3 regions of the Bradyrhizobium sp. USDA 3315 genome follow, and region 2 is predicted to be linked to each of the others. Evidence: predicted binding sites of a transcription regulator. Region 2 holds the regulator's gene; each other region holds the start of a gene.
What was found. The regulator LexA, encoded in region 2, represses DNA repair genes until DNA is damaged. The targets are predictions, from matches to a motif close to TGTTCNNNNTGTGTTCNG.
Positions count from the first base shown of each region.

Region 1: a site for LexA is predicted at 2,046-2,063, ahead of ACVIYL_RS11740 (DNA recombination protein RmuC). Genes of this name have one in related genera too.
Region 3: a site for LexA is predicted at 1,983-2,000, ahead of ACVIYL_RS32935 (single-stranded DNA-binding protein). Genes of this name have one in related genera too.

Region 1 covers NZ_JBSRYP010000001.1:2,569,792-2,573,067, reverse strand. The annotation lists gene truA (tRNA pseudouridine(38-40) synthase TruA) at 1-216, opposite strand, end outside; gene fmt (methionyl-tRNA formyltransferase) at 327-1,262, opposite strand; gene def (peptide deformylase) at 1,397-1,924, opposite strand; gene ACVIYL_RS11740 (DNA recombination protein RmuC) at 2,095-3,276, shown strand, end outside.
Region 2 covers NZ_JBSRYP010000001.1:6,706,707-6,709,982, forward strand. The annotation lists gene ACVIYL_RS31440 (hypothetical protein) at 1-122, opposite strand, end outside; gene ACVIYL_RS31445 (hypothetical protein) at 268-696, opposite strand; gene lexA (transcriptional repressor LexA) at 953-1,657, opposite strand; gene ACVIYL_RS31455 (molybdopterin molybdotransferase MoeA) at 1,901-3,112, opposite strand; gene ACVIYL_RS31460 (HAD family hydrolase) at 3,139-3,276, opposite strand, start outside.
Region 3 covers NZ_JBSRYP010000001.1:7,015,623-7,018,898, forward strand. The annotation lists gene gyrA (DNA gyrase subunit A) at 1-438, opposite strand, end outside; gene ACVIYL_RS32930 (DUF2306 domain-containing protein) at 663-1,061, opposite strand; gene ACVIYL_RS32935 (single-stranded DNA-binding protein) at 1,318-1,812, opposite strand; gene ACVIYL_RS32940 (outer membrane protein) at 2,261-3,007, shown strand; gene ACVIYL_RS32945 (outer membrane protein) at 3,264-3,276, shown strand, end outside.

The DNA.
Region 1 (3,276 bases), 4.1 Mb from region 2:
GGGCGGGAAGTGCTTGGCGATGTCGCAATGCGCGACCTGGCCGCGCGCATGCACGCCGGCATCGGTACGCCCTGCGCCATGGACGCGCACGTCCTCGCCGCAGATCGCCTTGACCGCCGCCTCCAGCGCGCCCTGCACGGTCGGCGCGGTGTCCTGGATCTGCCAGCCGGAGAACGGCGTGCCGTCATATTCGATGGTGAGCTTGTAGCGGGGCATCATTCAATCTGGTTTGGCCGTCATTGCCGGGCTTGACCCGGCAATCCATCGTCTTCGGGACAAGCTTCTTTTCGAGATGGATGCGCGGGTCAAGCCCGCGCATGACAATCTCAGGACACCTTTGCGCCGGGCTTCAACGGCGTGCCGCGCAGAAAATCCGCTGCCTTCATCGGCGCCTTGCCGGCGCGCTGCAGTTCGAGGATCCGGATCGCGCCGTCGCCGCAGACGATCGCGAAGTTGTCGTCGAGCACATCGCCCGGTGCGCCCGAGCCTTTCGCCAGCTCGCAGCGCAGGATCTTCAGCCGCACCGGCTCGCCTTCGCCGGCAAGCTCGCACCAGGCGCCGGGAAACGGCGAGAGCCCGTGAATGTGCCGCAGCACCATATGCGCCGGCTGTGTCCAGTCGATCCGCGCCTCGGCCTTCTCGATCTTGGCCGCATAGGTGACGCTGTCCGCGCTCTGCTTCGTCAGTTGCAAGCCGCCGCGCCCGAGCGCCGCCATCGCGCGCACCATCAGGTCGGCACCGAGCGGCGCCAGCGCGTCGTGCAGATCGGATGCCGTCATGCTGTCCGTGATCGGCAACCGCTCGGCCATCGCGACGTCGCCGGTGTCGAGGCCGACATCCATCTTCATCACCATCACGCCGCTCTCGGCATCGCCCGCCATGATGGCGCGGTTGATCGGTGCGGCGCCGCGCCAGCGCGGCAAGAGCGACGCATGCAGGTTGAAGCAGCCGAGCTTCGGCGCGTCGAGAATGGCCTGCGGCAGGATCATGCCATAGGCGACGACGACGGCGGCGTCTGCGTCATGCGCGCGAAACTCCTCGAGTGCTTCCGGCGTTTTGAGGGTCTTCGGCGTCAGCACGGGAATGCCGAGGCGGCGCGCCTCCTGCTCGACCGGCGTCGGCTGCAGCTGCAGGCCGCGTCGCCCGCCCGGCTTCGGCGCGCGGGTGTAGACCGCCACGACCTCATGGCCATGGGCCACGAGCTCCAGCAGCGTCGGCACCGCGAAATCGGGCGTGCCCATGAAGATCAGGCGGAGAGGCATGCGGTCAGATTCTTCCGGGAGGATCCAATCTTCGTCATGGCCGGGCTTGTCCCGGCCATCCACGTCTTTGGTCTCCCAGAAGGAAGACGTGGATGCCCGGGTCAAGCCCGGGCATGACGGCGGAGTGCGCGCGCCTACTCCGCCGCGCGCTTGGCGGCCTTCTCGAATTTCTTGAAGACGCGGTCGCGCTTCAGTTTCGACAGATAGTCCACGAACAGCACGCCGTTGAGATGATCGATTTCGTGCTGGATGCAGGTGGCGTAGAGCCCTTCCGCATCCTCCTCATGCACCGTGCCGTCGAGATCGGTGAATCGCACGCGTACCCGCGCCGGCCGCTCGACCTCCTCGTAATATTCGGGGATCGACAGGCAGCCCTCTTCGTAAACCGACAGCTCCTCCGAACGCGCAATGATCTCCGGATTGATGAAGACGCGCGGCTTCGCCGTGGTCTCGCCGTTCTCGTCGCGCTTGGCGAGGTCCATGGTGATCAGCCGCAGCGGCTGCGCGACCTGGATCGCCGCCAGCCCAATGCCGGGCGCGTCATACATGGTCTCGAGCATGTCGTCGGCCAGCTTGCGGATCTCCGGCGTCACCTTCTCGATCGGTTTCGACACCAGCCGCAACTGCTTGTCCGGCAGGATGATAATTTCTCTTAATGCCATGGCGGCGATTTAAGCTGCTGACTTCATGGGGTCAATGCGCTCAGGAACCCGTTAGGACAACCTTAACCACGTTTCTTCACCCCGCATTAACCCGGAAAATCAGGAATGCATTTGCCATAAACGTTCCCTCTTCGTTCGCACCTGGCCGCGAATCGGCTACAACTGCCGGCATGAACGAGATTCTCCTCACGATTGGCGACCTTCCCGTCCGTGTCTCCGACGCATTGATCGGCCTTGGGGCGCTGGCGCTGATCCTGCTGTTCGCCATTGCGGTGGTGATCGCACGCGCCAGCCGGCGCGGCGCGGAACTCGCAATGGCCCAGGCCATCCGCGCCGAAGAGCTGGAGGAGCGCCTCGCCGACATGCTGCGGGCCCAGAGCGAATCCTCCGGGCGGGTCGATGCCAAGGTTGATACTATGGCGCAGGCGCTGGCCGGCCGCCAGGCCGAGATGGCCCGGGCCGTCAACGAGCGGCTCGATTCGGTGACCCACCGGGTCGGCCAGTCGATGGAGCAATCGACCCGCAACACGATGGATTCACTGCGCGTGCTGCATGAGCGGCTCGGCATCATCGACCACGCGCACAAGAACCTCAACGAACTCACCACCCAGGTGACGACGCTGCGCGACGTGCTCGCCAACAAGCAATCGCGCGGCGCCTTCGGCCAGGCGCGGATGGAGGCGATCGTCCAGGACGGCATGCCGAAGGGCTCGTTCGAGTTCCAGTACACGCTGACGTCGGGCAAGCGGCCGGACTGCGTGGTGTTCCTGCCCGACCAGCGCCCGCTCTGCATCGACGCGAAATTCCCGCTCGAGGCCATGACCGCGCTGCACGATGCGCGCAGCGACGAGGAGCGCAAATTCGCCAGCCAGCGGCTGCGCGCCGACGTGCTGAAGCATGTCAGCGACATCGCGGAGAAGTACCTGATCCCGGGCGAGACCCAGGACACCGCGCTGATGTTCGTGCCGTCGGAATCGGTCTATGCCGAGATCCATGACGGCTTCGACGACGTGATCCAGAAGGCCTACCGCGCCCGCGTCGTGCTGGTGTCGCCGTCGCTCTTGATGCTGGCGATCCAGGTGATGCAGCAGATCCTGAAGGACGCCCGCATTCGCGATGCCGCCGACCAGATCCGCAACGAGGTGATGCACCTCGGCGACGACCTCGGCCGCCTGCGCGATCGCGTGCTCAAGCTGCAGACCCATTTCGGCCAGGTAAACGAGGACGTCAGGCAGATCCTGATCTCCGCCGACAAGATCGAGAAGCGCGCCGGCCGCATCGAGGAACTCGACTTCAGCAAGTCCGAGACCCCGATCGAGGTCCCCCGTTTCGTCAAGCCCAGCACGTCCGAC
Region 2 (3,276 bases):
TCGGGAAATTGCTCCCAGACTTTCAGGTCGTCGGCCGTTACCGTCAGCCAACCGAACCGGAACATGTAGCGGCCCGGTTCCGTGACGCGTCCAGCCTTTTGCCATGTGACCTTATCGACCACCGCGCACGTCCTCCGTGCCCGATGATGCGCCAAGGCGCCGGCCGACGCAAATCTCCTTCTGCGCCCCGGAAGCGGGAGTCCGGGGTCGCCCGAAATTGCTTAGGTCATCCGCCGCCGAACAGCTCATTCCGCGGCGACGATGCGCTCAACCCAAAAACAGCGTTGCGAATGCGGAGGGCCGCCGCTCCACAACCTTCGGCTTCTGCTCGACCGGCGGATGCAGCGCCGGCAATTGCAGCACGCTAACGCGCTGTCCCTCGACCAGCTGGGTCACCAGCACATGGCTGCCGTCGGGGAATTCGACCGCGTCATGATGCCGATCAGGCACGTCGGGCTCGACTTCGTTGAACACGCCGACGCGATAGTTCAGCGTCTTGGTCCAGATCCAGCGGCTGTCGTAGCGAACGTTCTCGGCGAAAGCGAGCTCGGTGCCCGGCAGCATGCAGACCGCGACAGTGGGGTCATTCTCCGAAGCAAAGCCGCGGGTCGACGTGCCGCGGAACGTCGTCGTGATCAGCGTCTCTCCGACAATGGCGGGGCGCGATGCCACGGCGTGCAGACTATAGTCACACATCGGATGGCTCCTCATTTCGAGGTAGCGACCCGTGCCTCTCCTTGAGGCATTAGGGCCTCTACCAGAGTGGACGATAGCGAACGAGCGTCTGCTCGTTTCTGGGCGATTGTACGACTGGTCCGAGATCGCTCCGATCACAAACACGCGACGCTGCGCGAGAGGTATCGGAGCGCATCGGGCAGGCCGTACGCTACACTATCATGCAAGGAACGATCCGACGTGTTGCTCGTTCCCGGCCGCCGCAAGTATTTGCAATTCAGTATTTGCGATAAAGGCCGATCAGCTTGCCCTGGATGCGGACCCGGTTCGGCGGCAGGATGCGCACTTCATAGGCGGTGTTGGCCGGCTCGAGCGCGATCGATGCGCCGCGGCGGCGGAAGCGCTTCAGGGTGGCTTCCTCCTCGTCGATCAGCGCCACCACGATGTCGCCGGTATTGGCGACGTCGTTGCGCTGGATCAGCGCCATGTCGCCGTCGAGGATGCCGGCATCGACCATCGAGTCGCCGCGCACCTCGAGCGCATAGTGCTCGCCGGCACCGAGCATGTCGGGCGGCACGCTGATGGTGTGGCTGCGGGTCTGCAGCGCCTCGATCGGCGTACCGGCGGCGATCCGGCCCATCACGGGGACCGCGACCGGACGGTTGCCGTCGTCCTCGGCAATCGGCGGCGTGCTGGCGCGCCGGCCGAGGGTGCCTTCGATGACGCTGGGCGTGAAGCCGCGGCGGCCGTTGCCGCCGCCGGCCGAGAGTTCGGGCAGCTTGATGACCTCGATGGCGCGGGCGCGGTTCGGCAGGCGGCGGATGAAGCCGCGCTCCTCCAGCGCAGTGATCAGGCGGTGGATACCGGACTTCGAGCGCAGGTCGAGCGCATCCTTCATCTCGTCGAAGGAGGGCGGTACGCCGGCCTCTTTCAGACGTTCATTGATGAAACGCAGTAGTTCGTACTGTTTGCGCGTGAGCATCTCGAGTATTCCCCCGGTTGATAGCGTCGTTCGATTCCGAGACTCTTCTGGTGGGGCCTGCAGGCCGGGCCTGACCTCAGGAGCATGTGCTCGATGCACCTGCTTCCACGCGGCTTCCCGATTGTAGACACCAGTACTCGAAACAAATCATGAACGGACACTATATGTTCGATATGTGTTCCGCAACCACTTAATTTCCGGTGAACGTGTCGGGCAACGCACAATCGGCGGGGCGCGAAAACCCTATTCGGGCAGTGTCAGGATCTCGCATTCGCTGCCTTCGACGGCCGCCGCCGCGAACGGCGGGCGCACGAGAAGTGCCCGTGCCGCAGCGAGATTCCCGAGCAGCGACGAGTCCTGCTGCGTCACCGGCGTTGCGATCAGCGTGCCGTCCTCGCGCGCTTCGAGACGCGCACGCAGATAGTCCTCGCGCTGGTCGTTGGCTGCGAGGTCGCGGCCGAGCAGGGCGCTCGCGCGGCGATGATGAATCACTTTCCGGCCGCTCAGCGCCCGAATCAACGGCACCAGGAACAGGAAGGCGCAGACATAGGACGACACCGGATTGCCGGGCAGACCGATCACCCGCATCGCGCCGAGCCGGCCATGCATCATCGGCTTGCCGGGCCGCATCGCAATCCGCCAGAACGCCATCTCGACGCCCTCGGCTTCCAGCGACCGCTTGACGAGATCGTGGTCGCCGACCGAGGCGCCGCCTGTCGTGATGAGGACATCGGCGCCGGCCTCGCGTGCCCGGCGGATGCCCGCCGTGGTCGCCTCTACCGTGTCGGCGGCAACGCCGAGGTCGACGGTCTCGGCGCCTTCGGCGCGCGCCAGCGCTCGCAGCGCGTAGCCGTTGGAATAGACGATCTGGCCGGGACCGGGCTGCGAGCCCGGCATCACCAGCTCGTCGCCGGTCGCCAGCACCGCGACCTTCGGGCGGCGGCGCACCGCAAGTTCCGGATAGTTCATGGCGGCCGCCAGCGACAGCGCGCGGTCGGACAGGCGGCTGCCGCCGGCGAGCAGCACCTCGCCCTCACGGAAGTCGACCCCAGCCGGGCGGATGTGCCGCCCGACGCTGGCGGCCTCCGTGATCGTGATGTGGTCGCCGTCGACGGCGGTGTCCTCCTGGATGATCACCGCGTCGGCGCCATTGGGGATCACGCCGCCGGTGAAGATCCGCACCGCCTCGCCGGCGCCGACCGTCCGCTCGAACGGCCGGCCGGCGGCGACTTCGCCGATCACCTTGAGCCGGGCCTTTAGATCAGCCGCATCGGCGGCGCGCACCGCATAGCCGTCCATCGCCGACATCGGCTGCGGCGGCTGGGTGCGGAGCGCCGCGAGGTCGTGCGCAAGCGTGCGGTGGTAGGCGGCATCGAGCGCGACCATCTCCTCCGGCAGCGGTTCGGCGCCGGCGAGGACGGCGGACAGGGCATCGGCAACCGGCATCAGGGCCACGCTCAGAGCTCCTCAATTCTTAATGTTCAAATTCCAAGTGCGGTCAAAGCCCTTGCCACGTCATCCGTCGACGTCACGTGGATAGCATGAAGGCCGCGCGCCCGCGCACCTTCGATATTGGCGGCCAGGTCGTCGAAGAACAGGATCCGCGACGCCGGCACGCC
Region 3 (3,276 bases), 310 kb from region 2:
AGCCAGCACGGCCAGCGCCGCCTTGGTCAGCCGCGCTTCGGTATATCGATAGGCCGCCGGTGGATCGCCGTCGACCGAACCGAAATTGCCCTGGCCGTCGATCAGCGGCACGCGCAGCGAGAAATCCTGCGCCATGCGGACCATCGCGTCGTAAATCGACTGGTCGCCATGCGGGTGATATTTACCGATCACGTCGCCGACGACGCGCGCGGATTTGACGTATTTCTTGTCCGGCGTATGTCCCTGCTCATGCATCGAATAGAGGATGCGCCGGTGCACCGGCTTGAGCCCGTCGCGCGCATCAGGCAGCGCACGCGACACGATCACGCTCATCGCGTAATCGAGGTAGGACTTCTTCATCTCGTCGAGAATGGAAACGGGACGAATATCTGAGGGTCCCGGCGGCTCGCCGGGCTTGTGGTCGTCGTTATCGGACAAAGGGGAAATCCGGTCGGTTCTACTGGGGAATCATATAGCCCATCGGGGGCCTGATAACCACCCTTGCACGGCTCCGGCAAGCCGTTTTTCCGTTCGTTTTTTCATGCACTTACGGGTGGAGCACCGAGGTTCCGGCTGTTTGCTCGGGAAGCGCGTGGCGAATGGCGAACAGCAATGGAAAAATCCCCTATTCGCCACCCGCCATTCGCGACTTGCCTCTCCCGTCAGTGGCCGAAGACCACCGCGTGCATGATCCGCCCGGGCATCAAGGTGAACAGCCCGGCAATGACTAGCGCGCCGAAGAAAATGCCGATCATCGTGAACCTGTGGCGGCGGACATCGTGGCTCCGCGCAGCCGTGACGCCGACCACCAGCATGGCGAGCGAGAAGATCGACAGCAGGTGGATCGGGCTCCAGGGACCGACCAGCTGGATCTGATGGATCCAGAACGAGCTTCCGGCGACCACCAGCATCAGGATCACCCAGATCCAGCCCAGGGTCCGGTGCGGCAGCGTGCCTTTGGGGGCGGCGAGCTGGATGGAGCCCAGCACGAAGGCGGCCATCGCGGCAAAGGCATGGAGCGGGATCGCAGGCACAGCGTCGAGCAATGGCACGAGGCTCATGGTGGCGGCCCTCGAGTGAAGCTCGCGGCCAGGCATCAAATGCCGCAGGCCAATGTAAATATCATTCACATCGAGCTGTGTCAAAGCCCCGCGGAACCGCAAAGGTTCCCTGTCAATGCTCAAATGAGATCAGCCGAGTGCAAGGTTATCCTCATAATCCACACGAAGACATCCCTCCCCGCAATCAGGACGCCGATCCGGAGAACGATCTTCACGGAACGGCGCCTGACGGAATCGATGGAAGCGCGACCACTCCTCAGAACGGGATGTCGTCGTCCATGTCGCTGTTGCGGCTGCTGCCACCACCCGCGGCGACGGCGCGGCGCGGCGCTGAGCTGACCGGTCCGGCCGAGCCGAAATCGCTGCCGCCATCATCGGAGAAGCTGCTGCCCCCACCGCCACGCCCGTCGAGCATGGTGAGGTTGGAGTTGAAGCCCTGCAGCACGACTTCGGTCGAGTACTTCTCGACGCCGCTCTGGTCGGTCCATTTGCGGGTCTGCAACTGACCCTCAATGTACACCTTGGCGCCCTTCTTCAGATACTGCTCGGCGACCTTGCAGAGGCCCTCGTTGAAGATCACGACGCGGTGCCACTCGGTCTTTTCCTTACGCTCGCCGGTGCCCTTGTCGCGCCAGGTTTCCGAGGTGGCGATGGAAAGGTTTGCGATCGGACGGCCGTCCTGCGTCCGCCGGATTTCCGGATCCTTGCCGAGGTTTCCCACCAGGATCACCTTGTTCACGCTTCCTGCCATCGCATCATCTCCACTCAAAAACCGGGCGTCCGGACATTCGGCCGCCACTCTCAACCTTCGCCACTTACGTCGCAGGCGTCGTGGATGACCCTATACGCCGGTGCCGGCTCGTCGCCTTTGCCGTCGCGCGGTTATCCACGGATATCGGGATATAGCACCGGATCCGGCATCGTTCCAGTTTTGTTCGCCACAACCATCCGTAGAAGCGGCCAGTGCCGTCGGAGCGGCAGTCGATCTCGGCGCAGGCCGACGCTCGGCAGCAAGATTTAGAAAAACAACAAACAAATCAGCAGCTTGCCTTATCGATACTTCTCCCGCGAGTGTTGCATTTGGGAGACTGCGTTTGCGGTTGAATCAGCGTATAGCTCCAACCATGGCGCGGGCGCTCGCGTCTGGGATCGTGCTTCGGGACCGTTTGGAAGCCGATCGGGGTGCTGGGGGATTGATAATGAAGAAGTTTTTGCTCGGTACGGTTGCTCTGATTGCGTTTGCTGCGCCTGCCGCGGCTGCCGATCTCGCTGCGCGCCCCTACACCAAGGCGCCGCCGCCAGTGGTTGCCCCGATCTATGACTGGACCGGCTTCTACATCGGCGCCAACGGCGGCTGGGGCTCGAGCCACAATTGCTGGGACCAGCTCCCGGCCGGCATCTTCCTCGCATCAGATGGTTGCCATGATGCAACCGGCGGCGTCGCCGGTGGCCAGATCGGCTATCGCTGGCAGGCCGGCACCTGGGTGTTCGGCCTTGAAGCGCAGGGCGACTGGGCTGACCTGAAGGGCAGCAACAACAGCGCGATCTTCCCGGGCCTGTTCACCAACCAGTCCAAGATCGACGCGTTCGGCCTGTTCACCGGCCAGATCGGCTACGCCGTCAACAACGTGCTGCTCTACGCCAAGGGCGGCGCGGCACTGACCGACAACCGCTTCAACACCTACTTCACGCCGACCGGTGTGCTCGTCGGCAGCGCCAGCGACACCCGCTGGGGCGGTACCGTCGGCGCCGGCATCGAAGTCGGCTTCGCGCCGAACTGGACCGCAGGCATCGAATACGACCACCTGTTCATGCAGGACAAGACCTACAACCTGATCGCTCCCAACGGCACGCTGAACAGCACCATCCGCGATCGCCAGGACGTCGACCTCGTCACCGTCCGCGTGAACTACAAGTGGGGTGGCCCGGTCGTCGCGCGCTACTGATCGCGCCAGGCCGATTGATCCAGACGAAAGGCCGGCCTCGCGCCGGCCTTTTTGTTTGCGCCTGTTTGTGCGCCGGCTTTTTCGTTGCGTGTGCACGCGCACCTCACCGGGGCCGTTTTCGGTGCGTTGTGGTTTCGCGGATACACACGTTCCGGCATTTCTCTGTAGAAGCACCAGCACGTCACGCGACACTGCTGTGACGCTCTCTTCAAGATCTCTGAAGGGACAACAAGAAAATGGGACTGGGACTTTGAAAATGAGGATTGTTT